DNA from 3 places in the Allorhizobium sp. nf9_anc genome. Region 2 is predicted to be linked to each of the others. Evidence: predicted binding sites of a transcription regulator. Region 2 holds the regulator's gene; each other region holds the start of a gene.

Region 1 (10,509 bases), 1.2 Mb from region 2:
TTGCCAGTCCGGCGGCATCGTTCGGAACAGTAGACGACGTTCTCCCAATCCCGCTCCCACTTCTTGCGCCAGGCGAAAGGTTTGCGGCAGACGGGACAGGTTTTCTGGGGCAGATCGCCCTTGCGGATCATCTTCGGCATTCGTGTCTCTCGCTTCCTGTGATGCAATTCGCATCTTGGGCCGAAGCGGATCACTTCAAGACATCCGAGCGGTTGAAGCTTGCCACCCCCTGCCCCACTTGCTAGCTCGAAACCGCAATCACGGGAGAGACATGACGATGCGAGAACATAAATTCGGCCGGACGGAGTTTACCGTCAGCGATATCGGTTTCGGCGCCTGGCAGATCGGCGGATCCTGGGGCGAAGTGTCGGAGGCCGACGGCCGTGCTGCGCTCAATGTGGCCCTGGACGCGGGCATGACCTTCATCGACACGGCAGACGTCTATGGCGACGGTCGTTCGGAGAAGATCATCGCCGAGGTGCTGAAGGCGCGTGGCGGCAAACGGCCCATGGTGGCGTCCAAGGCCGGTCGGAGGCTCAACCCGCATGTGGCTGATGGCTACACCAAGGCCAATATCGAGGCCTTCATCGATCGGTCGCTGCAGAACCTCGAAATCGACAGCCTCGACCTCGTGCAGCTGCACTGCCCGCCGACCGACGTCTACTATCGTCAGGAGATGTTCGAGGGGCTCGAAGAGATCCGCAAGGCCGGCAAGATCAAGCATTACGGTGTGTCGGTCGAAAAGGTCGAGGAAGCGCTCAAGGCGATCGAATATCCGGGCGTCGTCTCGGTGCAGATCATCTTCAACATGTTCCGCCAGCGCCCGGCTGCCCTGTTCTTCCAGGAAGCCAAGCGCCGCAACGTCGCGGTCATTGCGCGCGTGCCGCTGGCAAGCGGTCTGCTTTCGGGCAAGATCAACGCCAACACACAGTTTGCAGCAGAAGACCATCGCAACTTCAACCGCAATGGCGAAGCCTTCGATGTGGGCGAGACCTTTGCGGGCGTTCCCTTCGAGACGGGTCTCGCAGCGGTTGAGGAAGTCCGCAAGCTGGTCCCCGCAGGCGCGTCCATGGCGCAGTTCGCACTCCGCTGGATCCTGATGCACGAGGCCGTCACGGTCGTCATTCCTGGCGCCCGCAACGGCGAGCAGGCCAAGGCAAATGCTGCCGCCTCCGATCTCGCCGCCCTGTCTGCCGATGTCATGGCAGCGTCGCGCGAGGTCTATGAGCGGCTGATCGCGCCGCATGTGCACCATCGCTGGTAAGACGCTAAAGGGTTCAAAGAAAGAGGCCGGGTGAGCGATCACCCGGCCTCTTTTGTTTTACGTGCTCTGATCTTTCGATCAGTTGGTACCCTGCAGGTTCACTTCCCAGAACAAAGTCTCGCCCGAGGAGTCATCCACACCGTCGTTGTCGGTGACGGCGAAGGCCTTGCCCGAGGCGTCGAAGGCGAAGCCTTCGAGCTTGTCGACGACGTAACCGTTCGTGGCGGCCTTCAGGTCCGGGATGAAGTCGTGGACTTCTTCCTTGGTGACCGTCGGCAGCTCTTCGCCGATCTTGGCAGGCTTCAGGTCGGCGATGGCGACGCGGTAGAGCTTCTTCAGCTTCGCATTGTCACCCACCTGGTTGTCGCGCTCGACGATGTAGACATGGTCGCCATGAGCGGTGATTTCCGACAGGCCGACCCAACCTTCGCCAGCAGCCTCGAGCGGATAGCGAACAGCGCCCCATTCCTTGGACTTGGGGTTGTAGGAGAGAAGCTTGACCGAGCCCTTCTCGTCATCGCCCCATTCGCGCTGAACGGCCATCCAGAGCGTCATGTCGTCGCCGGAACCGATCGCGGTGATGCCTTCTAGGCCGAAGCGGGTCTGGCCGGCGAGCAGTTCAGTGGGGAAGCCGATCTCGGCCTTGATCTCACCCTTGGCGTCGACATTGTAGAGACCGTGGCCGACGAGCTTGGCCGGATCGCCTTCCGATGCCAGCCAGAAGCCGCCCTTGCCGTCGAGGGTGATGCCCTCGATGTCGAGCTTCTGGGCCGCAGAGCCACCACGGGTGATCGGCAGCGCCGAGGTGATGACAGCAGGCTTCTGCGAAGCATCGATCGTGAAGATCGACGGCTGCATGGCGTAGAAGCTGTCATTGACGGCGTAGAGCGTGCCTGCCTTTTCGGCATCGCCGACGAGACCCGAGAGAGCGCCCCAGCCGATCGGTGCGCCATCGACCATGGCAGACTGGATCATCGGATAGGCGGGCGTGCCTTCTGCCAGCTCATAGAGCATGACATGCGAACGCGGGCCGCCGTCTTCGCCGAGGTCAACTTCGTTGGCGGTGACCAGCAGGTTGCGCGAGGGGATGGCGACGGCACCTTCCGGGGAGACGCCCGACGGCAGAAGCTGGGTGAGTTCCGGCTCGGCGCCCGTGTCCTTGTAGACAGCGGCGACCGAGGAACGCTCGGCGAGGACGAAGAAGTAGTTCTGATCGCCGAAGGTTGCGGCTTCCAGGCCTTCCGGCTCGACGCCCTTGGAGCGGGCGCGCTTGTCGGGGAAGTGGCCGATCTGGGCGATCGCCATTTCGAGCGAAGCGCCGGCTTCGTAAGTAACCTTGCCGGTCTTGTCGAAGATGGTGAAGCCACGCGAACCGCCGTTCCAGTCACCTTCGTTGGCAACGACCAAGCGGTTATCGTCGAGCCACTTCACGGCGTCAGGCTCGCGCGGAACGCCTTCCTTGGAGCCTGAGAACTTCAGAGCGCCTTCCGACTTGGTGTCGATACCTTCAAGGTCAACGGTGCCGGCGGAGAAATGGGCCTTCACCTCACCCGTCTTGCCGTCAACGATGGCAATGTGGTTGTTTTCCTGCAGCGTGACGGCGATTTCGCCGAGGCTGTTGATCGCGACGAATTCCGGCTCCGGATCATCAGGGGCGACTTCAGCGAGACCGGTCAGTGCGACGCGCTTCATGGTACCGCAATCGGCAACGCCGTCCTTCAGCGAGATGATGACGAGGTCGCCGGCCGGCATCTGTGGCAGGGCGCCGTCGTTGACTTCCTCGTCACGCTCGTTCTCAATCGCGATCGCGACGAAAGAGCCGTCCTTGGAAACGGCAACAGAATCCGGCTGACCGCCGATGTCGCAGGTGGCGTCGATCGCCTTGGAGGCGATGTCGACGACAGCGAGCTTGCCCGACGGGCTGGTGAAGCTCTCGGACGTGTTCACGCCGACAAGAACCTTAGCGCCAGCCACGTAAACGGATGTCGGCTCGCCGTCCATCATCAAAGCGCCGGCAGCCTTCGGTGCCTTTGCGTCGGTGATGTCGATGAAGCCGATGCCGCCGAGCGGGCTGTCGGAATAGATCAGCGTGTTGCCGTCTTCCGAGGCCGTGATGATCTCGGCCGAGGTCGTCGAGAGCTTTTCCTTGTCGGCCGGCAGGTTGGCGGCGACGGGGAAAGTGGCGATACGGTTGAAGACCTGTTCGGCAGCGGCCGGCAGGGCCACGGATGCAAAGAGCGCCGCCGTCAGGGCGACGCGGGAGAGACCATGGGTCATCGGGAAACCTCCAGTATCCAGAAATGGAACAAGAGGTTTCTGAGCCAGTCCGATGACAGTCGGATGACAGCACGATGTCGATCCGACATTTACCTGCTGATCAGGCTGGCGATGTTTCCTTGCCCGCCTCACGCAGCATCAGGAACAGCGACGCACCGAGGATGAGCAGCGCGCCGAGCCACAGATAGCCGCTCGGTGCATAGCCGAAAACGATCCAGCCGGCGAAGACATTGAGTGGCAGTTTCAGATCGTCAAACGGCTGCACATAGGCCGCATCGGCAGCGTTGTAGGCGAGCGTCAGCAGATACTGGCCGAGGGCTGTGAGGAGGCCTGCGCCCAGAAGCAGCCAGAGTGTCAGCCCCTCCGGCACGACGAAGCCACCCGCGACCGCCAGGCCGGCATTGATCGGGGTCAGCAGAACCAGAAGCCAGACGGTCACGGTTTCCGGCGCCTCGTAATGGGTGAGGTTCTTCATGATCAGAGACGAGCCACCCCAAAGCAGCGCGGAGAGCACCGGCAGGAGGGCTGCCAGGGTGAACGTGTCCGACCATGGCTGGAGGATGATCATTGCACCGACAAAGCCCGTCAGCGTCGCCAGCCAACGGTCGCGACCGACGGTCTCACCAAGGAAGAGGCGTGCGCCGATGATGATGAAGAAGGGCGAGGTCATGACGAGCGCGATGGCCTGCCAGATCGGCACGGTGGCAAGGCCCGTCACCCAGGCTTGAACGCCGAAGGCGGCGAGCAGGACGCGCAGGATGTGGCGGACCGGATAGGCGGTCTTCATGGCGCGCAGGCCGAGCCGGAAGAGCAGCGGAAGAGAGAGGACGAGAGCAAAGCCGTATTGCCAGAAGGCGGTCGAGGCCGGCGGAAAGCCGAGCGTCATCGAGAGCCACTGCGTGACGACATTGAGAATGGCAAAGGCAACGCCTGCCAAAACCATAAATCCGGCACCGACAACGGCCCGGGAGCGCAGAATTGAAACCGAGCTCTGATTCATGTCATTTTTCCTTAATCCAAAGGACCAACACAAATCAGGACAGATGAGGACGCTAAGACCGGCCCCGAACGGGGAACGGCAGCACGCAGCAGGGCCCACACCGGATCCGAGGAACCGACGAAGGCACAGCCTGACCTCATTCTCTTTCATCCGGACTTTAACCGTCGGCTCCGGAGTTACACCGGATCTGCTGACCCTGCCCTCCCCTTGAGGAGAAACAGGCGCTCGCGGGCTTGGGGCTACCCCTTTACCGCCGGTGGGGAGTTTCACCCCGCCCTGAGAACGAATGCCGGACAATCCGGCGCAATAGAAATATGACAGCCCATGCTGCAGCGCAAGAGCGCAAAAAGAAAGCCCGGCACGGGGCCGGGCTCACCAGAGATGTCAGCTGACCATCGGCACCGAAGGGTGGCGACGGTCACGACGGATCAGCTGTTGACAGCGTCCTTCAGGCCCTTGCCGGCCGTGAACTTCGGGACGTTACGAGCCGGGATATCGACTTCAGCGCCGGTGGACGGGTTGCGGCCCTTGGAGGCTTCGCGACGGGCGACGGTGAAGGCGCCGAAGCCAGCGAGACGAATGTCGCCGCCGTTCTTCAGTTCAGCCTGGACCGTTTCAAAAACGGCATCAACGGCAGAGGCTGCGTCAGCCTTGGTGAGGCCAGCCTTCTCGGCGACCGCGGATACGAGTTCGTTCTTGTTCATGTTTCCACCCTTTCTGATTGGTATGAAACGACTCAAATGATTAAGTCGGGCGGAGAATACGAAAGCTTCTGCCCTTCGCAACTCAAAAGCACCCGAAAGCCCCGGAAAACAAGCCTTTTAAGCGGCTTTTCACAAAAAAGGCTGGCAAAAATGCCAGCCTTTTTGTCGGTTTTGGAGCTTTGTGGCTCACTTATGGCAGAATTGCCTCAGTGAGCGACTGTTGCACCGGTTTCGTCGGTTCCATCAACCACGCCGATTGCCGGCGTTTCGACGGTTCCGTCCCATTCAATCGGTTCAGGCACGCGAACCAGCGCATGACGGATCACCTCGCCCATACGGGACACAGGGATGATCTCCATGTTGTTCTTCACGTTGTCCGGGATGTCTGCCAAATCCTTGGCGTTCTCTTCCGGGATCAGAACCTTCTTGATGCCACCACGAAGTGCTGCGAGCAGCTTTTCCTTGAGGCCACCGATCGGCAGGACGCGGCCACGCAATGTGACTTCGCCCGTCATTGCGACATCCTTCGAGACCGGAATGCCGGTCATGATGGAGACGATGGCGGTTGCCATGGCGATACCGGCCGACGGACCATCCTTCGGAGTTGCACCTTCCGGCACGTGGACGTGGATGTCCGACTTGTCGAAGCGCGGAGGCTCAATGCCGAAATCGACGGCGCGCGCACGGACATAGGATGCCGCAGCGGAAATCGATTCCTTCATCACTTCCTTCAGGTTGCCCGTGACCGTCATGCGGCCCTTGCCGGGCATCATGACGCCTTCGATGGTGAGCAGTTCGCCGCCCACTTCCGTCCAGGCAAGACCCGTGACAACGCCCACCTGGTCTTCGCCCTCGGCTTCGCCGTGGCGGAAGCGCGGAACGCCCAGGTATTCGTTGATGTTCTCACCGGTCACGGCAACCGAGGTCACCTTGCCCTTGATGATTTCGGTGACGGCCTTACGGGCGAGCTTCATCAGCTCGCGCTCGAAGGAACGCACGCCGGCTTCGCGGGTATACTGCTGGATGATCGCCATGATCGCCGAATCCGCCACGGAGAACTCTTCCGGACGCAGGGCGTGTTCCTTGATCGCCTTGGGCAGCAGGTGCCGCTTGGCGATCTCGAGCTTCTCATCCTCGGTGTAACCGGCAATACGGATGATCTCCATACGGTCCATCAGCGGACCCGGGATGTTCAGCGTGTTGGCGGTCGTCACGAACATGACGTTCGACAGGTCATATTCCACTTCGAGATAGTGGTCCATGAAGGTCGAGTTCTGTTCCGGATCCAGCACCTCGAGCAGAGCCGACGAAGGGTCGCCACGGAAATCCATGCCCATCTTGTCGATCTCGTCGAGCAGGAAGAGCGGGTTGGACTTCTTGGCCTTCTTCATCGACTGCACGATCTTGCCGGGCATGGAGCCGATATAGGTCCGGCGGTGACCGCGGATCTCGGCTTCGTCACGGACGCCACCGAGGGCCATGCGCACGTATTCGCGGCCGGTCGCCTTGGCGATCGACTTGGCGAGCGAGGTCTTGCCGACGCCCGGAGGGCCGACGAGGCACAGGATCGGGCCTTTCAACTTCGTCGCACGGGCCTGGACGGCCAGATATTCGACGATGCGTTCCTTGACCTTGTCGAGACCGAAATGGTCCTCATCGAGGGTCTTTTCAGCCGCGTTGAGGTCGATCTTGACCTTCGACTTCTTGCCCCAGGGAAGGCCCAGCAGCCAGTCGAGATAGTTGCGCACGACGGTGGCTTCCGCCGACATCGGGCTCATGTGACGCAGCTTCTTCAGCTCGGCATCGGCCTTTTCCTTGGCTTCCTTGGAAAGCTTGGTCTTGGCGATGCGCTCTTCCAGTTCGGCCATCTCGTCACGGCCGTCTTCGCCGTCGCCGAGTTCCTTCTGGATCGCCTTCATCTGTTCGTTGAGGTAGTACTCGCGCTGGGTCTTCTCCATCTGGCGCTTGACGCGCGAGCGGATACGCTTCTCGACCTGGAGAACGGAGATCTCGCCTTCCATGAAGCCGAGCGCCTTTTCAAGGCGCGTCTTCACGCTCACCGTTTCCAGCATTTCCTGCTTTTCGGTGATCTTGATAGAGAGATGCGAGGCGACCGTGTCGGCAAGCTTCGAGTAATCCTCGATCTGGCTTGCGGCACCGACAACCTCGGGAGAGATCTTCTTGTTCAGCTTCACGTAGTTCTCGAACTCCGAGACCACCGAGCGAGACAGGGCCTCGATCTCGACGGCATCTTCATCCGGCTCTGCCAGGATACGGGCCTTCGCCTCGTAGTAATCTTCGCGGGCCGTGTAGGCCTCGACCTTGGCGCGCGCACGTCCTTCGATCAGCACCTTCACGGTGCCGTCGGGCAGCTTCAGGAGCTGGAGGACATTGGCGACGGTGCCGACTTCGTAGATGGCGTCCGGGGCCGGATCGTCGTCACTGGCATTGATCTGCGTGGCCAGCATGATCTGCTTGTCGGAGCCCATCACCTCTTCCAGAGCGCGAATGGACTTTTCACGGCCGACGAACAGCGGAACGATCATGTGAGGAAACACCACGATGTCGCGCAGAGGCAGCACCGGATAGGTGTTCACCTCGTTTGCAGCTGACGTATTCGTCATTTCACTTCCTTTCAAACGTCCCGGGGAAACCGGGACTCCATGCCGACCCAGAAGAGGCGTCAGGCATATTTTTCGATCCTCCAACAAGTGGAGTGGCGTTCCCGCCAATTCAAGCCTGCTGCCCGTGCCCAACCCGAATCTGTGACATCAGCATGACAGACCCTGCCCGCTTTCACACTACATTGCGGACCTGATGCGAACCATGCGCGTCACTTCGTCGCCTGAAAGGCAGCCGGTCGTCGCATGGATGATCGGGGACGCGGATACGCGGTTAACGGCGACGCAGAACTCAAGCGTTCACTCACCCCTGTTCTAGCCCAATCGACGGGCCTGACAACAGCGGAATACCGTAAATGGACAAGGGGTCCGGAGATAACCACAGGCAGCACCAAAAAAGATCGTCTGAAACGGAAAAGCCCGCCACAAGGGCGGGCTTTTCGCTGCAATCGATCCGGACCGATCAGGCGGAGGCGTTGGCCTTCTCTTCCTGGCGATCGGCATAGATGTAGAGCGGGCGGGAATTGCCGTTGACGACGTCGTCGGAGATGACGACTTCGCGAACGCCTTCCAGTTCCGGCAGTTCGAACATCGTGTCAAGCAGGATCTTTTCCATGATCGAGCGAAGACCACGGGCGCCGGTCTTGCGTGTGATCGCCTTGCGGGCGATCTCGCGAAGTGCGTCCTCGTGGAACGTCAGTTCCACGTCTTCCATCTCGAACAGGCGCTGGTACTGCTTGACGAGCGCGTTCTTTGGCTCCGACAGGATCTGGATCAGCGCATCCTCGTCCAGATCTTCGAGCGTTGCCAGAACCGGCAGACGACCGATGAATTCCGGGATGAGGCCGAACTTGACCAGGTCTTCCGGCTCCAGTTCGCGCAGGACTTCGCCAACGCGACGATCGTCTTCCGCCTTCACCGTTGCGCCAAAACCGATCGAGGTCTTTTCGCCACGGGCAGAGATGATCTTGTCGAGGCCGGCAAATGCGCCGCCGCAGATGAACAGGATGTTGGTCGTATCCACCTGCAGGAATTCCTGCTGCGGATGCTTGCGGCCACCCTGCGGAGGAACGGAGGCAACCGTACCTTCCATGATCTTCAGAAGCGCCTGCTGAACGCCCTCGCCTGACACGTCGCGGGTGATCGAAGGATTGTCCGACTTGCGGGAGATCTTGTCGACTTCGTCGATGTAGACGATGCCGCGCTGGGCGCGCTCGACATTGTAGTCCGCGGACTGAAGGAGCTTCAGGATGATGTTTTCGACGTCTTCACCGACATAACCGGCTTCGGTCAGGGTCGTGGCATCCGCCATGGTGAAGGGCACGTCGATGATGCGGGCCAGCGTCTGGGCAAGATAGGTCTTGCCGCAGCCGGTCGGGCCGACGAGCATGATGTTCGACTTCGCCAGTTCGACGTCACCGCCCTTTGAGGCGTGCGAGAGGCGCTTGTAGTGGTTGTGCACGGCCACAGACAGGATCTTCTTCGCCTGCTTCTGACCGATCACGTATTCGTCGAGGATCTTTATGATGTCCTGCGGCGTGGGAACGCCGTCGCGGGACTTGACCATCGAAGACTTGTTCTCTTCGCGGATGATGTCCATGCAGAGTTCGACGCATTCATCGCAGATGAACACAGTCGGTCCGGCAATCAGCTTGCGGACCTCGTGCTGGCTCTTGCCGCAGAAGGAACAATAAAGGGTATTCTTGGAGTCACCGCCGTTGCTTCCGCTGACTTTGCTCATGTCTTTATCCTTCCAGCACGCCGCGCCACCGCAGTCACGGCAGGGCGGTCACTCACACTGTCCGGTTCCCTCCGCCGCCGTTGGGGGGAACCTCTTCCGATCCGGAGCTACTAGCCGATCCGACCTTGTCGGAGCGGCGGCAACGAAAACTCCCAGTCTCGGCAGACTATGTCACAAAGATTCAACATAGCCTTAATCTTACTATTAGCGCTTTTGCGCCGACTTTAAACCCTGCTTGCCATCACGTCTGCCGGCATCGACCCGATACCGGCATATGGCTCGCCTGGATCAGGCCGACGGCGCAACGCCTTCCATTTCGGCACGCGAGGTCAGGATGCGGTCGATGATACCCCAGTCCTTGGCTTCGCTCGATTCCATGAAGTGGTCACGATCAAGCGTGTTCTCGACTTCGTCATATGTCTTGCCGGTGTGCTTGACATAGACCTCGTTCAGGCGACGCTTCATCTTAATAATGTCACGAGCATGGCGCTCGATGTCGGATGCCTGGCCCTGGAAGCCGCCCGAAGGCTGGTGAACCATGATACGCGAGTTCGGCGTTGCGAAGCGCATGCCCTTTTCGCCAGCGGCGAGCAGCAGCGAACCCATGGACGCGGCCTGACCGATGCAGAGCGTCGATACGGCCGGACGGATGAACTGCATCGTGTCGTAGATCGCCATACCGGAGGTGACGACACCGCCCGGCGAATTGATGTAGATGGCGATTTCCTTCTTCGGGTTCTCGGCTTCGAGGAAGAGAAGCTGGGCGCAGACGAGCGACGCCATCGTGTCTTCGACCGGCCCCGTCAGGAAGATGATCCGCTCCTTCAGCAGTCGAGAAAAGATGTCGTAGGAGCGCTCGCCACGGTTGGTCTGCTCGACGACCATCGGCACCAGAGCGAGAG
Region 2 (10,509 bases):
TCTCGAACTCGATCCTTGCGGGGCTGATGCCGCGTGCATGGACCTGGGCAGCGAGGGAGAAGACGAAGGCACGGTCGGCCAGGTCCTGGGCTGAGAGATTGAACGAGACAGTGATCTCGTCCGGCCAGAGCTCCAGCGCATCAAGCGCCTTGCCGAAGAGAATGCGGGTGACCTGCTGGATGAGACCCGCCCGCTCGGCGGCCCGGATAAAACGGTCCGGCCGCACCGGACCGAGCGTCGGGCTTTGCCAGCGTGCAAGCGCTTCGAAGCTCACCACCCTTCGGGCGGCAATATCGAATTGCGGCTGGAAGAGGAGATGGAACTCATCCTCCATGCGCGCCTCTCGGAGCGCCCGTTCGAGCGCCAGGCTCTCGCGCATTTCCTTGTCCTGATCGACGGTAAAGATCGTCGACTGGTGGCGGGCAAACTGCTTGCCCCGATAGAGGGCGAAGTCCGCTTCCTCGTAGATCTGTCTTGCAGTGGTTCCCATGGCCGGAAACTGCGCAAAGCCGACCGTGCCGCTCACGGACAGTTGCAGCGGCTGGAAATCATAGTCCTGGGAGATGTCGTGGATCAGACTGTTGCCGAAGGCTTCGACCTCGATTTCACCGGGGTCGCCCTCGATCACGATGGCGAACTCGTCTCCGCCGATGCGACCGAACTCGAGGCCTTGTCGCTGGCGGAGCTTCAGCCGCTCGACGACCTCGCACAACAGGTGATCGCCCACGGCATGGCCGTAGATATCGTTGATCGACTTGAAGCCATCGAGATCGAGAATGCCGACCCAGAACGGCTTCTTCTCCTCGACCAGTTCATCGATGCGGGAAAAGACCGAACGGCGGTTGGCAATGCCTGTCAGGCTGTCGCGTGCCGCCAGCTGGTCGGCGAGCAGTCGGGCATCGATCTGTCGAAGGATCGCCTTGCGCAGGAGGCTCGCCATGCCGAAGGCGGCAAAGGAGGTGGCCAAGCCGATGAAGACGAACTGCTTGGCTATATCGGGGGAAGCCTGGGCGGAAAACCAGAACAGGCTGCCGATGGAGAGCACGACGCTGGCCAGCGTTGCGCGCAGGGTGACGCCCGAGGTGGAGAACACCACCGCCATCAGCACGAAATAGATGAGCTTCTGCTCCTCAAAATGCAAAAGCATGTAGGCGAGTACATTCGAATACATCAGAAGATTGGTGGCGAAGCCGACTGCTTCCAGCCGCGGCAACGAAGTCCGGCCGGCTGGCAGCAGCAGCCAACGGAAGGCCGTGTAGGAAACGGCTGTGAGCAAACTGATGCCGCCGAGGATCAGAAGACTGAACCCGCTTTCGTCCTGCCAATGGAGCCAAGTGACCAGGAAGTAATAAGCGGCGCCCGGCAGGAGAAATCCGCGCACGATGGGCCGATAGGCTTCGGCCATGGCCCTTCGTCTGGTGGCACTCGTCCATACCCGGTATTGGCGCTTCGCGGAGGTGCTCAGCTGGGCCAGAGACCAAGCATGAGCCTGAGGGTCCTTCCCTGCGACCAATTCCCCGCGACGTCCAGCCGCGTCCTGTGACGAATGCATTCCCGGTGTCCCCAAAGCGCTAAGGCCACCCTAGGAGACATTCATTTAGAATAGCTGAATAGTATAGAAAGAATGTGTGGCAAACAAATCTGCAGTGATCGCGGACACAATCTTCGTACAAAGGGCCCGTCTTTGAGCCCTTTGCCATCGCCTGTCTTTGTTAGACAGCGGTGAGTTCGTCGGGAGAGAACTCGTAGTTCGTCGAGCAGAACTCGCAGCTGACGGTGATCTTGCCGTCTTCGGTGCTTGCTTCGATCTCCTCTGCATTGAAGCCCTGGAGAACACCCTTGAGGCGCTCTCTCGAGCAGCTGCAGCGATCATGCACGGCCTGCGGCTCGTAGGCACGCACACCGCGTTCGTGGAACAGGCGGAAGAGCAGCCGTTCAATGCCGACCTGGGGATCGGTGAGCTCGTCGGCGTCGATGGTCTCGACCAGCATGCGCGCCTCATCCCAGGCGTCATCGCCGTGCAGATCCGTATCGCGATCGTCGCCGTCACCGCCGTGCAGGTCGGGCTGGCGCATCCGCTCGGGCGCTTCCGGCAGGAACTGCGCGATCAGACCGCCGGCCCGCCATGTCCGGCGCGGCTTGCCGTTTTCGTCACGATCGAAGAGTTCGGCTGCACCGAGGCGCACCCGCGTCGGGATCTGCTCCGACTGGCGGAAATAGACGCCGGCGATATCCTCGAGCGAGGTTCCGTCGAGCGGCACGATGCCCTGGTACGGCTGCATGTAGGAGCCCTGGTCGATGGTGAAGGCCAGCACGCCATCGCCGAGCAGCTGCTCCGGTGAAGCCCGGCCCTCGGCCACGGCATCGGCAACCGCCTGCTCGTCGAAACGGGCATAGGCGCGCACGCTTTCGGGCGAGCTGAAATCGGCGACCAGCAGATCCACCGGGCCGTTGCCCTTGGTCTGGACCGTGAACTTGCCTTCGAACTTCAGCGACGTGCCGATCAGCACCGTCAGCACGATCGCTTCGGCGAGAAGACGGGCCACTGGCGCCGGATAGGCGTGGCGATCGAGGATGGTGTTGATCAGCGGACCGAGCTGCACGGCGCGACCGCGCACGTCGAGACCCTCCACCTGGAAGGGGACCACACGATCGTCACCGGCGAAACCGAATTCGCCGAGTTCTGCTTGTTTCATCGCCATGAATGTACTCCCGGCACACGGGGCGCCATACGCTAGGCCTGAGAGGCCCGATCAGAAAGGGCACAGATGGGATCACCTGCGCGAAACGTCAAGTCACCCGACAGGCGCCCGAAATCCGACCTCAGATGGCGCCGAGGCACCAGGCGAGGATCGACTTCTGCGCGTGCAGACGGTTCTCGGCTTCGTCGAAGACCACAGACTGTACGCCGTCGATTACCTCGTCTGTCACTTCCTCGCCGCGATGGGCCGGCAGGCAGTGCAGGAAGAGCGCCTCGTCATTGGCCTTCTTCATCAGCTCCGCATTGACCTGGAAAGGCTGGAAGACATTATGGCCGCGGGCCTTGTGCTCCTGGTTCATCGACACCCAGGTATCGGTGATGACGGCATCGGCACCGGTCACTGCACGGTCGGCATCATGGCAGAGCATGATCTCGCCGCCATTATTGCGGGCCCAGTTGAGGATCTTGTCATCCGGCTCGGAGCCGAGCGGCACGGCCATGTTCATCTTGTAGCCAAAGCGGGCCGACCCTTCGACCAGCGAATGCAACACGTTGTTGCCGTCGCCCGTCCAGGCAAGCGTCTTGCCCGTGACCGGGCCACGATGCTCTTCGATGGTCATGATGTCTGCCATGATCTGGCAGGGATGGGTGAGATCCGTCAGCGCGTTGATCACGGGGACCGTCGCATGCTCGGCCATTTCCAGGAGGCGGGCATGATCGGTGGTGCGGATCATGATCGCATCGACATAGCGGGACAGAACCTTGGCGGTGTCACCAATCGTTTCGGCACGACCAAGCTGCATTTCGGTGCCGGAGAGGAACAGCGTCTCGCCGCCCAGCTGGCGCATGCCGACGTCGAAGGAAACGCGCGTACGGGTCGAAGGCTTCTCGAAAATCATCGCGAGCATCTTGCCGGCAAGCGGCTTGTCGGCGGTGCCGGCCTTGGTCGCCTGCTTGCGGGACTTTGCGTCTTCGAGAATACCGCGGAGGTCCCCAGCCGTGACAGCGGAGAGATCGAGAAAATGCTTGGGAGATGCCATGAAAGAGGGTCCTGTCTTAGGCAGACGCTGCGACTGCGGCCTTGGCGCGGATATGTTCGGCGGCCTGTTCGATACGGGCGATGCCGTCACGGGCCTCTTCTGCCGTGACCGTCAGCGGCGGCAGAAGACGGATGACGTTGTCGCCTGCGGGAACGCCGAGCAGGTGCTCGTCACGCATCGCCATCAAGAGTTCGGTGTTCGGAACCTTGGCCTTGAGGCCGAGCATCAGGCCTTCGCCACGCACGTCCTCGATCACGTCCGGGAACCGGTCCTTCAGCGAAGCCAGACCCTGGCGGAAGACGAGTGCGGTGTCGCGCACGTTCTCAAGGAAGCCGTCTTCCAGCACGACATCAAGAACAGCATTACCGACGGCCATGCCAAGCGGGTTGCCGCCATAGGTCGAGCCATGCGTACCGGCCTTCATGCCATAGGCCGCCTCTTCCGTGGCAAGGCAGGCGCCGAGCGGGAAGCCGCCACCGATGCCCTTGGCGACAGCCATGAGATCCGGCGTGATGCCTGCCCATTCATGAGCAAAGAGCTTGCCGGTCCGGCCGACGCCGCACTGGACTTCATCCAGGATCAGGAGCAGGCCATGCTCGTCGCAGAGGTCGCGCAAGGCGCGCAGCATTTCCACCGGGATCGGACGGATGCCGCCCTCACCCTGAACGGGCTCAACGAGGATTGCAGCCGTCGCATCGCTGATGGCTGCCTTGACTGCTTCCAGATCGCCGAAGGGCACCTGGTCGAAACCGGGGGCCTTCGGGCCGAAGCCTTCGAGATACTTTTCCTGACCACCGGCGGCGATCGTCGCGATGGTGCGGCCGTGGAAGGCGCCTTCCATCGTGATGATGTGGAACTTCTCAGGATGCCCCTTGGCAAAGTGATAGCGGCGCGCCGTCTTGATCGCGCATTCCAGCGCTTCCGCACCCGAATTGGTGAAGAAGACGCGATCGGCAAAGGTGACGTCCGTCAGGCGCTTGGCCAGAACTTCCTGGCCCGGCACTTCATAGAGGTTCGACAGATGCCAGACCTTGTCGGCCTGATCCTTCAGCGCGCCGACGACATGCGGATGGCCGTGACCGACAGAAGTTACTGCCACACCGGCTGCAAAATCGAGATATCGCTCGCCACTCTCCGTTACAAGCCAGACGCCCTCGCCTCGCTCGAAACGCAGCGGCGCCCGATTGTAGGTCTGGTAGAGCGGCGTAGCTTCGGCCATGGCTGTCACAATCCTTCTCGACGATCCGTCCGGGGACGGCGGGACGCCTCAGAGGTCCCGGAAAAATTAAAAATGCCGCCTCGCGGCGGCGGGGGCACTATCCGCATTCGCCCCTGCGATGTCAACGTTTTCTGCAGGAATCGCAGGAGTAGGCACGGATTCGGCCGACACGCGCAGCACGAGCGTCGGGGAAGATTCCACCTGTTGCATACTTGACTCACTCGGGAAGCAAGTTGGGGAAAACCGCGAAATCGATTCCAGATGATTCCTGCGACTCTTGTCACGGAGTCAGCCGACCTCTAGGTTAAATTTCATTAATAGATTGCATGCGGCGGAAGTGCTCACCGACAGTATCGAGGCGGCTTTGTTTCGGATTCGTTCGAAGCAACGGTGACGGATTCTGCCATCACAGACGCGAGCGGCGGAGAGAATTGGCATGACGACTATGCAATGGACTGATGATCGGGTCGAGAGACTGAAGCGGCTGTGGGCTGAAGGCCTCAGCGCGAGCCAGATTGCAGCACAACTCGGTGGCGTAAGCCGCAATGCCGTTATCGGCAAGGTGCACCGCCTTAACCTTCCCGGCCGCGCAAAGGCTGGCGGCAGCTCGTCTGCGGCCCGTCCGGCAAAGCGCCCGGCACAGACCCAGCGTCCGGCCACTTTCCAGAACCGTCCGGCGGCTAACACGACCACTCGCACGGTAACCCGCGCTGCCGGCGCAACCATGCTGAAGGAAGAGGTCGAAGTCGAAGCCTACGAGGAAGTCGAAGTTCGTCGTTCCCTCAACGTGGTTGTCCCGATCTCGCGTCGTCTGGCGCTGACGGAACTGACCGAGCGCACGTGCAAGTGGCCGATCGGCGATCCGATGAAGGACGACTTCCACTTCTGCGGCTGCGAAATCGCCGATAGCGCGCCTTATTGCACCTATCACGCGAAGCTCGCCTATCAGCCGGTCAGCGAACGCCGCAAGGCCGCCCGCTGATCCATCGGCAAGATCAAGACATGCAACGGGTCCTTCGGGGCCCGTTTTCTTTTTGGGCTCTTGCCTGAAACGAAAAGGGCCGCAGCGGATGATCCGTGCAGCCCCTCAATCGAAATAATTGGCTTACTCAGGCTTCCATGGAATAACCCGCGCCGCGCACGGTGCGGATGACATCCTGCATGTTGGAGAAGTTCAGCGCCTTGCGCAGGCGCCCGACATGCACGTCAACGGTGCGTTCGTCTACATAGATGTCGTGACCCCAGACACCGTCCAGCAGTTGGGAGCGCGAGAAGACGCGGCCCGGCGATGCCATCAGGAATTCCAGCAGCCGGAACTCGGTCGGCCCAAGGCGAACCTCGCGGCTCTTGCGATGCACGCGGTGCGTCTCGCGGTCGAGCTCGATATCGCCGCAGCGCAGGACGCTGGAGAGAACCTCGGGTTTGGCGCGGCGGAGCATGGCCTTGACGCGGGCCATCAGCTCCGGCGTCGAGAAGGGCTTGACGACATAGTCGTCGGCACCCGTTGCCAGGCCACGTACCCGCTCACTTTCCTCGCCACGAGCCGTCAGCATGATGATCGGCAGGCGCTCGGTCTCGGGGCGGACCCGAAGCCTGCGGCAGAGTTCGATGCCGGACACGCCGGGCAGCATCCAGTCGAGGATCAGAAGGTCCGGAACCCGCTCCTGCAAGCGGATTTCAGCCTCGTCACCCCTGAGGATCGTCTCGACTTCATAGCCCTCGGCTTCAAGATTGTAGCGAAGGAGGACCGAGAGGGCCTCCTCGTCTTCCACCACGGCGATTTTCGGCTGCATCAGGCATTAACCCCGCTGGACAACGTCACTCGGTGAGCGCGCCGACGGAAGAGGTCAGGTCTTCCTTCGGACGTTCACCTTCCGGCTGCGCACCGGTCGTCATATAGTAGATCGTCTCGGCGATGTTGGTCGCGTGGTCGCCGATGCGCTCGATGTTCTTGGCGCAGAAGAGAAGATGGGTGCAGCTGGTGATGTTGCGCGGATCTTCCATCATGTAGGTCAGCAGCTCGCGGAATAGCGAGGTGTAGATGGCATCGATCTCCTCGTCGCGGTCACGGATCGACTTGGCCTTTTCGGCCGAGCGCGTCGTGTAGACGTCGAGGACTTCCTTGAGCTGGGCCAGCGCCAGATCCGAGAGATGCTCGAGACCGCGGGCGAGCTTGCGCGGCACACCGGTCGCCTGGACGGCGACGACGCGCTTGGAGTTGCTCTTGCCGAGATCGCCGACGCGCTCGAGGTCGGCGGCGATGCGAAGAGCGCCGATGATCTCGCGCAGGTCGGAGGCAACCGGCTGACGCTTGGCGATGGTGATCACCGCCTTGTCGCCAATCTCGCGCTCCATGGCGTCCATCAGGACGTCATCGGAGATCACCTTCTGGGCAAGCGCCGCATCGGAATTCACCAGAGAACGTACGCTTTCGGCGACCATCTGTTCTGCCAGACCGCCCATTTCGGAGATGCGGCGCATCAGGAACTTCAGTTCCTCGTCGAAGGCCGAGTAGATGTGAGAGGAGCCCATTTGAAACGTCCTTGAAATTGAGTTCAACCGTGGATGACGTCGAGGCTCAGCCGAAGCGGCCCATGATGTAATCCTGGGTGCGCTGGTCATCCGGATTGGTGAACATCTTGTCGGTGTCGTTCTCTTCGACCAGTTCGCCGAGGTGGAACATCGCCGTGCGCTGGGAAACGCGTGCGGCCTGCTGCATCGAGTGCGTCACGATGACGATCGTGAAGTTTTCGCGCAGTTCGTGGATCAGTTCCTCGACCTTGGCGGTCGCGATCGGGTCGAGCGCAGAGCAAGGTTCGTCCATGAGGATGACTTCGGGGCTGACGGCCACGGCGCGTGCGATGCACAGACGCTGCTGCTGACCACCGGAGAGGCCGGTACCAGCCGAGTCCAGACGATCCTTGACCTCGTTCCAGAGACCGGCCTTCTGCAGGGCGGTCGCAACGATCTCGTCCAGGTCGGACTTGTTGCGGGCGAGACCGTGGATGCGGGGACCGTAGGCAACGTTCTCGTAGATCGACTTCGGGAACGGGTTCGGCTTCTGGAACACCATGCCGACCTTGGCGCGCAGCTGCACCGGATCGACCTTGGCGTCGTAGATGTTTTCCGCGTCGATCATGATGTTGCCTTCGACGCGGCAGCTCGCGATCGTATCGTTCATGCGGTTGATGCAGCGCAGGAAGGTCGACTTGCCGCAGCCCGACGGGCCGATGAAGGCCGTGACGGAACGGGGGCGGATGTCGATGTTGACATCCTTCAGGGCGTGCTTGTCACCGTAGAAGACCTGCACATTGCGGGCGGTGATCTTGGTTTCAGTCATAGGTGGCGCTTTCGTCGTGGTCATCTTAGTCGCGAGATTGTTCATCATGATACAGCTCCTTACCAGCGACGCTCGAAACGGCGACGAAGAATGATTGCGATCAGGTTCATCAGGATCAGGAACACCAGGAGGACGATGATGGCACCGGAGGCGCGCTCCACGAAGGCCGGGTCGCCACGCTGTGTCCAGTTATAAACCTGGACCGGCAGAGCTGAAGCCGGCTGGAAGAAGCCGTCCGGCGGACCTGCCGGGTATTCGCGTACGAAGGCGACCATGCCGATCAGCAGCAGGGGCGCCGTTTCACCGAGCGCGCGGGCGAGACCGATGATCGCACCCGTCAGGATGCCCGGCATGGCGAGCGGCAGGACGTGGTGGAAGATCGACTGCATCTTGGAGGCGCCGACGCCGAGGGCCGCATCGCGGATCGACGGAGGCACGGCCTTGAGTGCCGAACGGGTGGCAATGATGATCGTGGGCAGTGTCATCAGCGTCAGGACGAGACCGCCGACGATCGGCGCCGACTGCGGCAGGCCGACGAAGTTGATCAGCACGGCGAGGCCAAGGATACCGAAGACGATCGAGGGAACGGCCGCGAGATTGGCGATATTGACCTCGATCAGGTCAGTGAACCAGTTCTGCGGTGCAAACTCCTCGAGATAGATCGAGGTGGCGACACCGAGCGGCAACGCCAGCACCAGGACGATCAGCATCATGTAAGCCGAGCCGATGACCGCAATGCCGAGGCCTGCCGCCTCCGGACGCGTGTCGGATGCGTCGGGCGCGGTGAAGAAGCCCCAGTTGAATTTCGTCACCAGAATGCCGGCTTCCTTCAGCTGGTCTGCGAGGACGAGCTGTTCCGGCGAGACATTGCGATCGAGAGCAGCGCTCTCCATCGTCACGCGACCCTTGTAGTAACCATCGATACGGCCACCAGCGAGAAAGTCGAATGGATAGGTCTGGCCGATGACAGAGGGATCGGCGAGGACGAAGCGGCGAAGATCGGCGGCCGCTTCCTTCGAAATGAGCTCTGCTGCAGCCTTGGGCGTGAGACCGTCGGCAACAAGTCCCTTGTCTTCAAGAGCCTTGGCGACAGCCTGCTCGATGAGCGGCGCATAGCCAAAGGTACTGACCTTGGCGATCTCCGCTGGATCGCGGTTGCCAGCCTTGTCGAGCCTCGCCGGGTCCATGTAGACGTCGAGCGTGATGAAGGTCTGCTGGAACGACGACAAGCCGTTCGACATGATGGAGAGCAGCAGTCCGATGAGGGCAACGATCCCGAAGGTGACGGCAGCCTTGCCCCACATGCGGAAGCGGACTTCCTCCTTATTGCGACGGCGCGTGCGATCATCGACCGTCAGAATGGACTTCTTTTCCGTAGGCATGGGGGCGCCGATGGCGGTGATATCGGTCATTCGTACTGCTCCCGGTACTTGCGGACAATGTAGAGGGCTACGACGTTGAGGCCGAGCGTGATGACGAAGAGGGTAAGGCCGAGGGCGAAGGCGACCAGAGTCTCGGGGCTGGCGAACTCGGTATCCCCGGTCAGCTGGCTGACGATCTTGACCGTCACCGTGGTCATGGCCTCGAAGGGATTGATATCGAGTTTGGCAGAGGCGCCGGCGCCGAGGACCACGATCATGGTCTCACCGATGGCACGGCTTGCGGCGAGCAGGATCGCACCGACGATACCCGGAAGGGCTGCTGGCAGCACGACCTGCTTGATGGTTTCCGACTGCGTGGAACCCAGCGCGTAGGAGCCATCGCGCAGAGCCTGCGGCACGGCGTTGATGATGTCGTCCGACAGGGACGAGACGAAGGGGATGATCATCACACCCATCACGAGACCTGCGGTCAGGACGGATGAAGACGAGGTGCCGAGGCCGAGCGGCTCTGCGAAGTAGTCACGCAGGAACGGACCGACGGTCACCAGCGCGAACAGACCGTAGACGATGGTCGGGATGCCCGCCAGGACCTCGATCGCCGGCTTGACGATACCGCGGGTGTTCGGACCAGCATATTCCGACAGATACACCGCGATCATGAGACCGATCGGAACAGCGACGATCAGCGAGATGATCGAAACGTAGAAGGTACCCCAGAGCAGCGGAAGAATGCCGAGTTCGGAGCCACCACGGAACTGCGGGTTCCAGACGGTCGAGAAGAAGAACTCGCTCGCCGGATACATGGTGAAAAAGACATAGGTCTCGAA
Region 3 (10,509 bases), 1.9 Mb from region 2:
ATCCTGATGGCGGTCTCCAACAAGTTCGGTTCGATGGTCGTCACCACTGGCAACAAATCGGAGATGTCGGTGGGCTACGCCACGCTCTATGGCGACATGAATGGCGGCTTCAACCCGATCAAGGACCTCTACAAGATGCAGGTCTATGCGCTGTCGGCCTGGCGCAACGAGAATGTCCCCCCAGGCGCGCTTGGACCATCCGGCGAAGTCATTCCCGCAAACATTCTGTCCAAGGCGCCGTCTGCCGAGCTTCGGCCGAACCAGACCGACCAGGATTCGCTGCCGCCTTATCCGGTTCTCGACGATATCCTCGAATGCCTCGTCGAAAAGGAAATGGGCGTGGACGAGATCGTTGCGCGTGGCCATGACATTGCGACGGTGCACCGGGTGGAGCACCTGCTTTATCTTGCCGAATACAAGCGCCGCCAATCGGCGCCGGGCGTGAAGATCACCAAGAAGAACTTCGGACGCGATCGCCGCTATCCGATCACGAACCGTTTCCGGGATCGCTGAGCGTGTCGATAGAGGACCACGATGCCCGGGCTGCTTTGCCTGATTTCACGGCGGAGGAGCGCAGCTATATCTTTGCTGTCGGAGCGCATGACAATCAGGATAGCGGGCTGTACCGGACGCTCTCAGGCGCCGCCTACTTCCTGCCCTCGATTGCGATTGGCTGCTACGGCCTGTGGGATGGAAGCTTCAAGATGCTGGGCATCGGGTTCCTCACGCTGAACGTCAGCCTGATCTGGGGTTTCTACACCGAATGGCGCAGTGCTCATCTTGAGCGGACTGGCCGGGCGATCTTCGCCAAACTGCGCCAGGCGATGGAAAATCGCTCACGTGCAGACTGATTATTCCAAGGAGACCACTATGCGCAGTTCGGTCGAGATCTACGATATGACGACCCGTGAATGCGAGGTCGTCTGGCAGACGGAGGACCTCGTCGAGGCGCCCAACTGGTCGCGTGACGGCGAGTTTCTCGTCATCAATGGCGACGGCCTGCTCTATGCATTGCCGCTCGATGAGGATGATCCGGAGCCGGAACTGATCGACACCAGCTTCGCCGTCCGGCTGAACAACGACCACGGCATTTCGCCTGACGGTGCCTCGATCGTCTTTTCCGACCATACGCTCTACGGCAAGTCCTGCATCTACATGCTGGGTGACGGGGATGACGAGCCAAGGCAGGTGACGACGAACATGCCGTCCTATTGGCATGGCTGGTCGCCGGACGGGAAGGTGCTTGCCTATTGCGGCGAGAGAAACGGTGCCTTCGACATCTACACGATTTCGACGAAGGGCGGTGCCGAACAGCGCCTGACCAACGGCGAGGGGCACAATGACGGTCCCGATTATTCGCCTGACGGGCAGTGGATCTACTTCAATTCCAGCCGCACCGGCACCATGCAGATCTGGCGGATGCGCACCGATGGCACCGGCCTGGAGCAGCTGACCTCCGACGGCTACGGGGACTGGTTCCCGCATCCGTCGCCGGATGGCAGCAAGGTGCTGTTCCTCTCCTATGATGCCGAGGTCTCAGGTCATCCCCGTGACAAGCAGGTCCGGCTTCGTTTGATGGATGCCGATGGCGGCAATGTGGAGACGCTGTTCGAGTTCTTCGGTGGGCAGGGCTCGATCAACGTGCCGAATTGGTCGCCGGATGGATCCGCCTTCGCATTCGTGCGCTACTTCCCAACAAGTGACTGACGCCGTCGTTTTTGATCTGTCCCAGCCGGGCTCTTCACGCTAGAAACCATCTGTCAGGTGCCTGCCTATCGGCAGGAGAATCGGGAAGCTGGTGAAATTTCGGCACGTGCCCAACGCTGTGAGGCGGACGTGATGCGCAAGGGGGAACCCGACCACTGGAGCAATCCGGGAAGGTGCGTGTTGCGGATGATGCCCAGTCAGAAGACCGGCCTGACAAGATAGACCGAACCCGCGTGGACGGCGGGTGGTTGCGCATTGTGGGGATTACGATGCACGACGATCCGAACGAGTACCTCGTCCGGACAGCGCCCTTTGTCGACGAGGACAAGGATGCCGTCTACCGGGCCATTCATACGCGACGCGATGTTCGCGACCAGTTTCTTCCCGATCCTTTGCCCGACGATCTCGTGCGCAGGCTGCTTGAAGCAGCCCATGCCGCACCGTCGGTTGGTTTCATGCAGCCTTGGAGCTTTATCCTGGTCCGCAGCGCTGAGACGCGTGCGGCGGTCTGGGACGCGTTTGCGCGGGCTAATGAAGAGGCAGAGGCGATGTTTCCCGAGGCGCGCCGCGATGCCTATCGGGCGCTGAAGCTGGAGGGCATCCGCAAGGCGCCGCTGAATATCTGCGTCACGTGTGATCCCGATCGTGCCGGTCCCGTTGTTCTCGGGCGGACCCATGATCCCAGGATGGATGCCTTCTCGACGGTCTGCGCGATCCAGAACCTGTGGCTTGCCGCGCGAGCGGAAGGGGTCGGGCTCGGCTGGGTCAGCATCTTCCACGAGGCCGAAGTGAAGGCGATCCTCGGGATCCCGGATCGCGTCCAGATCATCGGTTACCTGTGCCTCGGCCTTGTCGATCACCTCTATGCGTCGCCCGAACTCGAAGTGAAGGGCTGGCGCAAGCGTCTGGCGCTCGAGGAGCTGATCTTCGAGGAGCATTGGGGCGTGCATGCCGCCGGGCCGGTCACTCCTGCAGGGGCTGTGGACCCGGCGCTGCCGGGTTCCTGAGATCGATCGTTCCCTTGTCGGGAGGGATGAAGACCGGGCCGACGCGGCGAACATTGAGGTTTGCCTCATCCAGACTGCGTTCCACGGCAGGGCGGGGAGCCGCCGGTGTCGTTTTCGACTTCGGTGCAATCTCCAGCACGGAAGACTGGTAGTCGGGCAAGGCGGGACGGGGCGTCATGCGTTGGTAGTATTGCTGAAGATTGCAGGCGCAGGACGGCTCCGCATTCGTCCGGCGATTGCGGTAGACGAAGGCGTTCGGCAGGTCCCTGTAGGGACGGCCAGTGATGGCCGAGACCATGTCGACCGTTTCGCTGCGTTCCGGCGCGTGAAAGAAGAGCTCCGTTTCCGTCCCCGGGCACATCTGCTGACACTGGGCAGCGTCGCGGCCAAAATTCATCGCTGACGTCTGTGATGAAATCGGGAAAAAGCCGCCGTCGCAGGTGCGGACGCAGAGCGTGCGGACATTGCCGGTCGGAAGGATGCCGATCGGCGGCGGTGGCGTCGCATAGGCTGCTTCCGCCTCGCGGTCCGGACGGTAGGGTTCCGGCAGCGTGTCGAGATAGGGGATGCGCTCGGCTTCCTGCGGCAGTGGCGGCTCATCCGGGCCGCATCCATTTGCCTCGAGGGCCGTTACAAGAGCTGCGCGGGCATCCGCCACGCGGCTTTCGCGAAGGTCGGCCAGCCGCGTTGCAAGGATGTCGCGATTTGCCTCCATGCGGGAGATTGCCGTTGCCAGGTCGCTGCAGTCATTGCCGCCATCAGGCCGGATCTGGACGATGGAAGAGGTGAGGCAGCGCAGCCGACGCTGGTCCTGGCGCGCCTTGCGCAGTTCGAGATTCTGCTGCGCAATGGCGCTGGCATAGCTGTTGATCTCAGGCGATCGTCCGCCCTGCTCCACCAGGACCAGGCGGTCGCGCAGTCGCTCGCAAAGCGCCGAGGCCTCGGCCCCGGATGGCAAGATGCCGCCCATGAGGACAAACATCGCGATGGAACTGACTATCCTGCTCGGCACATCCGGATTCCAGTTGTCGTTTGCAAGGCAGACTACGACCCTGATGCGGTGCAGGATATCCGAGTGGTGGTCAAATTCAAATGACAGATGACGTGAGTAGGGTACGGCACCTGCCGCACCCGCCTTGTTCTATGTCATGCGGCCTGAGCTGCCGTGAGGGTCATCGGTCGTTCGAGCACGCTTCCCTCGATTGCCGCCACCGCTTTCATCCTGTCGAGCATGTCCCGGGAGACCTCCCAGGATACCGCTACCGCCTGAACCACGCCGATGCGCTGGGGCTCGCCGATCCGCAATCCGGGGCAGCCCATGCGCTTGAACATGCGCTCCAGAAACACATCCGTTACGGTGACGATGTGGCTGAGGCCGGATGCCAGGCCCAGTTCTCCGACGCCGCACATCAGCTCGGCTGCGGCGATCGTCACCTGGTTTCCGGCACGGTCCTGCGAGATCTCGGGATCGATGCAGAAGCGGCTCGATTCCCAGATGGCGGCGCTGCGGATTTGCGGACCGTCCCCGAGCAGGATCGGGAATGTGTCGTCGAGCATGTTCGGCCCAAGCGTCGGCAGCAGTCGAAGCGAACCGCGCAGACGTCCCTCATCGCCATAGGAGAGAACATAGAGCGGATTGGACCGGTCATAGTCGTCGATCTCCCAGGCATCGCGCACCTCGACCTCCCAGCCGAGGAGGTCGTGGAAGACACGTTTGCGCAGCCTGTGCATCGCATCGATGTCGGAGGGAAACTGGTGTCGGCGTGCGCCGTTGATGATCCTGATCATGCCTTGCTCCTTCTTGCAGAACGGAACAGGCAGGATGCGGCTCAAGCCATCCGAATGAAATTGACGGTTGCGCCAGCATTCTTATATGCAATCTATGATACTATGAAGGTTTTGCCTTTTCTGATGACACGTCAGTGTCCGCGAGACGCGGGATCAGGCCGCGCCAAACGGCCTCGGCGACAGCTTGAGCATTTGTCATGACGTCGAGTTTGTGCCGGGCATTGGCCATGAAGTGGCGGATCGTGCGTTCGGTAATGCCGAGAATGACGGCTGTTTCCCAGTAGCTCTTGCCGGCTGCAATCCAGGCCAGCGTCTCGCGCTCGCGGCGGGTCAACGACTGTCCCCCCGACTTTTCCAGGCTCTCCATGCGAGCGGGTCGCGTCAGCCTGGCGTTCAAACGTGTGCCCAGGCTCAGGAGGTCTCTGTCGTGGAGGCGGCGCCAAGTGGAGAGTTCGGGGATCTGTGGTCCGGCTTCCACCAGAAGACCGCTGTTGCGACCGGGCAAGGGGTAGCCAATGATTGCAGGCCCGTCCTCGTTGCCCCTGTTCCTGCCGGCGAGTTGAATGGGCTCGAGGGCTGCGAAGACACGGAGGATCTGTTCGACAGGCGGCTTGCGATGCGGGCTGCGCACACTGTGTGGCACGTGTCGCCGGAGACTGCGGTGAATGGTATGGGCGCGCATGCGGCCATTGCTGATGACCGCGTCGACATAGGTGACCGGTCCCGTTTCGTAGGCCACCTGCAGGCGCGACAGGAAGGCTGGAGGATCGAGCGTTTCCTGCTGGTCCAGCCAATCCAAGAGTTCGAAATATGCCCCCGACTGCGCCATCGACAATACCCTATATTTCAAGGGAAACAGTGTCGGCGTTGCAGCTTTGGCTTGTCTAGTGGCTAAGTTTCGCGGCGGTCGAGCGGCGGACGAAAACCGCCGCTCGAGAGCCCAAATCAACCGGCCGGCTGCGACGCTTCGACGACGGCCAGTGCTGCCATGTTGACGACGCCACGGGATGTCACAGAGGTCGAAAGCACGTGCGCCGGCATGGCGGCACCGAGCAGGATCGGACCCACATGCAGGGCATCCATCATGGTGCGGACGATGCCGAGCGAGATGTTGGCGGCGTCGAGATTCGGGAAGACCAGAAGGTTTGCTTCACCCGTCAGCGTGCTCTCCGGCATGGCGCGCTTGCGCAGGACCTCTGACAAGGCCGAGCCGCCCTGCATTTCGCCGTCGACTTCGATCTCCGGTGCATTGGTCCTGATGATCTCAAGTGCTTGACGCATTTTCGAGGCGCTGGCGGACGGGCGGGAGCCGAAGTTGGAATGGGAGAGCAGGGCTGCCTTCGGGCTGATGCCGAAGCGGCGGATTTCCTGCGCCGCGAGAATGGTCATTTCCGCGATCTCCTCGGCACACGGATCGTCCGTGACGAAGGTGTCAGTGAAGAAGATGGCGCCGCGCTGCGAGATCAGCAGGCTGAGACCTGAGAAGTCGCGCACACCCTCACGCTTGCCGATGATCTGGCGAACGTCACGGACATGGCGGTCGTAGCGGCCTTCGACGCCGCAGATCAGGGCATCTGCATCACCACGCTTGACGGCAAGTGCGCCGATAACAGTGGTGTTGGTGCGCACGATCGTGCGCGCAGCTTCCGGGTTGATGCCGGCGCGGCCGACCAGCGCGAAGTAGTCGTCGACATAGTCGCGGTAGCGCGGATCGTCTTCCGGATTGACCAGTTCGAAATCGGTGCCCGGGCGGATGCGCAGGCCGTAGCGCTTCAGGCGCGTCTCGATGATCTGCGGACGTCCGATCAGGATCGGTTCGCCGATACCGTCTTCGAGCAGGACCTGGGCTGCGCGCAGCACGCGCTCGTCCTCGCCTTCGGCGAAGATCACGCGCTTGTTCGATGCCGTCTTGGCAGCCGCGAAGATCGGCTTCATGACGAAGCCGGAGCGGAAGACGAAGCGATTCAGCTGGTCGAGATAGGTGTCGAAATCGGCGATCGGACGGCGTGCGACGCCGCTGTCGGCTGCCGCCTTTGCAACGGCCGGAGCGATACGCAGGATCAGGCGCGGATCGAACGGCGAGGGGATCAGGTAGTCTGGGCCGAAGGTTGGCGTTTCGCCGGTATAGGCGCGCGCGGCGACTTCGGAGACTTCCTCGCGGGCGAGGGCTGCGATGGCGCGGACGGCGGCCATCTTCATCTCTTCATTGATCGTGGTCGCGCCGCAATCGAGTGCACCCCTGAAAATGTAGGGGAAGCAGAGGACGTTGTTGACCTGGTTCGGGAAGTCGGAGCGACCGGTGCAGATCATCGCGTCGGGGCGGGCCGCGCGGGCCTCTTCCGGCATGATTTCCGGCTTCGGATTGGCGAGCGCCATGATCAGCGGCTTTGGCGCCATGCGGGCCAGCAGTTCCGGCTTCAGGACGCCGGCTGCCGACAGGCCGAGGAAGACGTCGGCATCGTCGATGCTTTCGGCGAGCGCACGCTTGTCGGTTTCCTGGGCGTAGACTTCCTTCCAGGGGTCCATCAGCTCGTTGCGGCCCTTGTAGACCAGGCCTTCAATGTCGTGGACCCAGATGTTCTCGCGCTTGGCGCCGAGGATCACCAGGAGGTTGAGGCAGGCGAGGGCGGCCGCACCGGCACCGGAGGCGACAATCTTGACGGTCTCGATCGACTTGCCGGCAAGTTCCAGGCCGTTCAGGATCGCGGCGGCAACGATGATCGCGGTGCCGTGCTGGTCGTCATGGAAGACAGGAATGTTCATCTTGGCGCGGAGCTGGTCTTCCACCTGGAAGCATTCCGGGGCCTTGATGTCTTCGAGGTTGATACCGCCGAAGGTCGGCTCGAGGGCCGAAATGGTCGAGACCATGTCGTCGACGCCAGGTGCATCGATTTCGATGTCGAAGACGTCGATGCCGGCGAATTTCTTAAAGAGGACGGCCTTGCCTTCCATGACCGGCTTGGAGGCCAGCGGTCCGATATTGCCGAGGCCCAGGACCGCTGTGCCGTTTGAGATCACGGCGACGAGGTTGGAGCGTGCCGTGTAATCGTCGGCGGCTGCCGGGTCGTCCTTGATGGCGAGACAGGGAGCGGCGACACCCGGCGAATAGGCAAGGGCGAGGTCGCGCTGATTGCCGAGCGGCTTGGTTGCCTGGATCTCGAGTTTCCCGGGACGGGGATAGCGGTGATAGAAGAGCGCCTGCTCGTCGAGATCGGCGGTCGGGTTCGCAACTTGCGGCTTGTTCTTGTCCTGGGAATTCATTGGTTTCACCGGCAGTTTCTGGTCATCGGATCTGTATGCCCGTCATACACGAATTGACCGGGAGTGGTAGACTTTAGTTCCGCCTATGCCCAGCGAGCTTTCAGTAGATTTTGAGGGGTGAAGGTCCCGTAAATGGCATGATCACGGCGATGTCATCTTCCTGAAACACGAGTCTGATTAAGCGCTTTCAAGACAGCGATGAGGACCGTGCCGTGGAAGAAGCCAGCGAAACACGCCATTTCAGGACCCTGTTCATCTCGGACGTTCATCTCGGATCGAAAGCCGCCAAGACGGACTTCCTCCTGGATTTCCTGCGCACGCACGAGGCCGATACCATTATCCTCGTCGGTGACATCGTCGACGGATGGCGCCTGAAGCGCAGCTGGTACTGGCCGCAGCAATGCAATGACGTGGTTCAGAAGGTGTTGCGCAAGGCGCGCAAGGGCACGCGGATCATCTACATCCCCGGCAATCACGATGAGTTCATGCGCGATTTCCCGGGCATCCATTTCGGCGGGATCGAGGTCGAGCAGCGCATCGTGTACGAAATGGCCGATGGCAAGAAATACCTCGTCCTCCATGGCGACGAGTTCGACGTGGTCGTGCGCAATGCCCGCCTGCTCGCCTATCTCGGTGACTGGGCCTATGACACCGCGATTGCCATCAACGTCCTTCTGGCCGCGATCCGTCGCCGCCTCGGCATGCCCTACTGGTCTTTCTCGGCCTGGGCGAAGCTGCAGGTCAAGCATGCGGTCAATTTCATTGGCGAGTTCCAGCGCGTCGTGGCAGACGAGGCACGCCGCGCCGAGGTGGATGGCGTTATCTGCGGCCACATCCACCACGCCGTCATGGAAGACATCGACGGCATCCACTACGTCAACACCGGCGACTGGGTGGAAAGCTGCACGGCGATCGCCGAACATCCCGACGGTCGGCTGGAGTTGATCTCCTGGGGCCACAAGATCAGCGAAGCGCCGGTAGCCAAGCGCGCCAGCAAACTCGTCCCCATCCTGCTGCCGAAACCGATTGCCGAAACGGCCCAGGACGATGGGATTCGCGCGGCCTGAGCCACCCCTCTGTTGCAAAGCGGTCATGACGGCCCGCAATCGGGTTGGAAAACGCAATTAACGGTTTGCAAAGGATTTCTTCGCAGGCGGCGATGGTTATAGTGTGCAGCTATCTGTCACGTGATTTGCGAACCCGGATCCCCCGGCGCGAATTTGGAAGTTGTCGCCACCTTGAGTTCGGTTGAGCAAGAAGACGCCCGTATTGAGATCGAAGAGCAGCCGGACGGAAACGCCCGGCTGATCCGGCTTGCCGGTCGCTGGAAGAACACCAGCCTGAGCGCGATGATCAACTCCGCCGGCCCGCTGGTTGATTCTCCGGTCGCGCAGCGGGAGACGATCGATCTCAGCGCAGTCAGCGATATGGACACGGCTGGCGCATGGCTGGTTCGCCGCTACATAACCGAACGGCGCGAGCGCGGCGGATCGATCGAGATCGTTGGCGGATCTCCGGGGATGCGCGAGTTGATCGAAGCGCTTCCTGAGCACGTCACGGCTCCGGAAAAGCCGGTCGATCACCGCACCCGTTTCGAGCGCATCTTCGAACCTGTCGGGAAAGTGACGATCAGCCTCTGGGGCGATCTGATCGCGATGATGTTTGTCCTCGGATCTGCCGTCCGCGGGGCGCAGACCAAGGCTGGGCGCGGTTCCGGTGTGTCTCCGGCATCCGTGGTCAATCAGCTCGACCACATGGGCGTGCGGGCCGTCCCGATCATCACATTGATGTCGTTCCTGATCGGCGCGATCATTGCCCAGCAGGGAGCGTTCCAGTTGCGCTATTTCGGTGCCGAAGTTTTCGTCGTCGATCTCGTCGGTATCCTGCAGCTGCGCGAAATCGGCGTGCTTCTGACCGCGATCATGATCGCGGGGCGTTCCGGTAGCGCCATCACGGCTGAAATCGGTTCGATGAAGATGCGTGAGGAAATCGATGCCTTGAAGGTCATCGGCCTCAATCCGATCGGGGTTCTGGTCTTTCCGCGGCTTGTTGCGCTGACGATTGCACTGCCGCTGCTGACGATCGTCGCCAACTTCGCCGCGCTTTATGGCGCAGCGGTCGTGGTCTGGGCCTATTCCGGCATCACCTTTGATGTCTTCATCACCCGCCTGCACGAGGCAGTCGATTATTCGACGCTTGCGACCGGCATGATCAAGGCGCCGTTCATGGCGCTGATCATCGGGATCATTGCGGCTGTCGAAGGCATGAAGGTGGGCGGCAGCGCCGAATCGCTCGGACGCCATGTCACCGCATCCGTGGTCAAGTCGATCTTCGTCGTCATTCTCGTGGACGGGCTGTTTGCCATGTTCTACGCCGCGATCGATTTTTGAGGAGGGCCAGATGAACACCAGACCCTCCCCAGACCGCGAGGTCATCCTGTCGGTGAAGGAACTGACGGTCGGCTTCGGCGATAAGATTGTTCTCGACAAGCTGAACCTCGACATCTACCGCGGCGAGATCCTCGGCTTCGTCGGGGCATCCGGCGCGGGCAAGTCCGTTCTGATGCGCACTGTGCTGCGCCTGTTGCCGCGTCGCTCCGGCAAGATCGAGATCCTCGGCGCGGATTACGATGCGGTCGATGACCTGCAGCGCATGAGACTCGACACACGCCTGGGGGTTCTTTTCCAGCACGGCGCCCTATTTTCCTCACTCACTGTGAAGGAAAACATCCAGCTGCCGATGCGTG

The links. Region 2 encodes PhoB, which activates phosphate uptake and scavenging genes when phosphate is short. Its sites were predicted from a motif close to TGTCATNNANCTGTCAT; they were not measured.
Region 1: the regulator PhoB is predicted to act here: its motif matches at 3,594-3,610, upstream of AC02Y0_RS10465 (esterase-like activity of phytase family protein).
Region 3: the regulator PhoB is predicted to act here: its motif matches at 7,914-7,930, upstream of AC02Y0_RS06905 (UDP-2,3-diacylglucosamine diphosphatase).

What each region holds. Positions count from the first base shown of each region.
Region 1 is NZ_CM150481.1:2,166,641-2,177,149, forward strand. It holds gene AC02Y0_RS10455 (DUF2256 domain-containing protein) at 1-140, opposite strand, end outside; gene AC02Y0_RS10460 (aldo/keto reductase) at 278-1,264, shown strand; gene AC02Y0_RS10465 (esterase-like activity of phytase family protein) at 1,343-3,541, opposite strand; gene AC02Y0_RS10470 (DMT family transporter) at 3,642-4,541, opposite strand; FMN riboswitch at 4,676-4,829, opposite strand; gene hupB (DNA-binding protein HupB) at 4,970-5,245, opposite strand; gene lon (endopeptidase La) at 5,452-7,869, opposite strand; gene clpX (ATP-dependent Clp protease ATP-binding subunit ClpX) at 8,330-9,607, opposite strand; gene AC02Y0_RS10490 (ATP-dependent Clp protease proteolytic subunit) at 9,896-10,509, opposite strand, start outside.
Region 2 is NZ_CM150481.1:3,354,394-3,364,902, forward strand. It holds gene AC02Y0_RS16355 (putative bifunctional diguanylate cyclase/phosphodiesterase) at 1-1,405, opposite strand, end outside; gene AC02Y0_RS16360 (Hsp33 family molecular chaperone) at 1,713-2,702, opposite strand; gene argF (ornithine carbamoyltransferase) at 2,824-3,741, opposite strand; gene AC02Y0_RS16370 (acetylornithine transaminase) at 3,758-4,960, opposite strand; gene AC02Y0_RS16375 (GcrA family cell cycle regulator) at 5,406-5,942, shown strand; gene phoB (phosphate regulon transcriptional regulator PhoB) at 6,070-6,753, opposite strand; gene phoU (phosphate signaling complex protein PhoU) at 6,779-7,492, opposite strand; gene pstB (phosphate ABC transporter ATP-binding protein PstB) at 7,539-8,324, opposite strand; gene pstA (phosphate ABC transporter permease PstA) at 8,360-9,712, opposite strand; gene pstC (phosphate ABC transporter permease subunit PstC) at 9,709-10,509, opposite strand, start outside.
Region 3 is NZ_CM150481.1:1,453,307-1,463,815, forward strand. It holds gene AC02Y0_RS06865 (NAD+ synthase) at 1-513, shown strand, start outside; gene AC02Y0_RS06870 (hypothetical protein) at 516-851, shown strand; gene AC02Y0_RS06875 (TolB family protein) at 871-1,707, shown strand; cobalamin riboswitch at 1,746-1,935, shown strand; gene bluB (5,6-dimethylbenzimidazole synthase) at 1,977-2,714, shown strand; gene AC02Y0_RS06885 (DUF2865 domain-containing protein) at 2,671-3,726, opposite strand; gene AC02Y0_RS06890 (acyl-homoserine-lactone synthase) at 3,861-4,502, opposite strand; gene AC02Y0_RS06895 (helix-turn-helix transcriptional regulator) at 4,603-5,331, opposite strand; gene AC02Y0_RS06900 (NADP-dependent malic enzyme) at 5,448-7,763, opposite strand; gene AC02Y0_RS06905 (UDP-2,3-diacylglucosamine diphosphatase) at 7,976-8,830, shown strand; gene AC02Y0_RS06910 (MlaE family lipid ABC transporter permease subunit) at 9,002-10,153, shown strand; gene AC02Y0_RS06915 (ABC transporter ATP-binding protein) at 10,164-10,509, shown strand, end outside.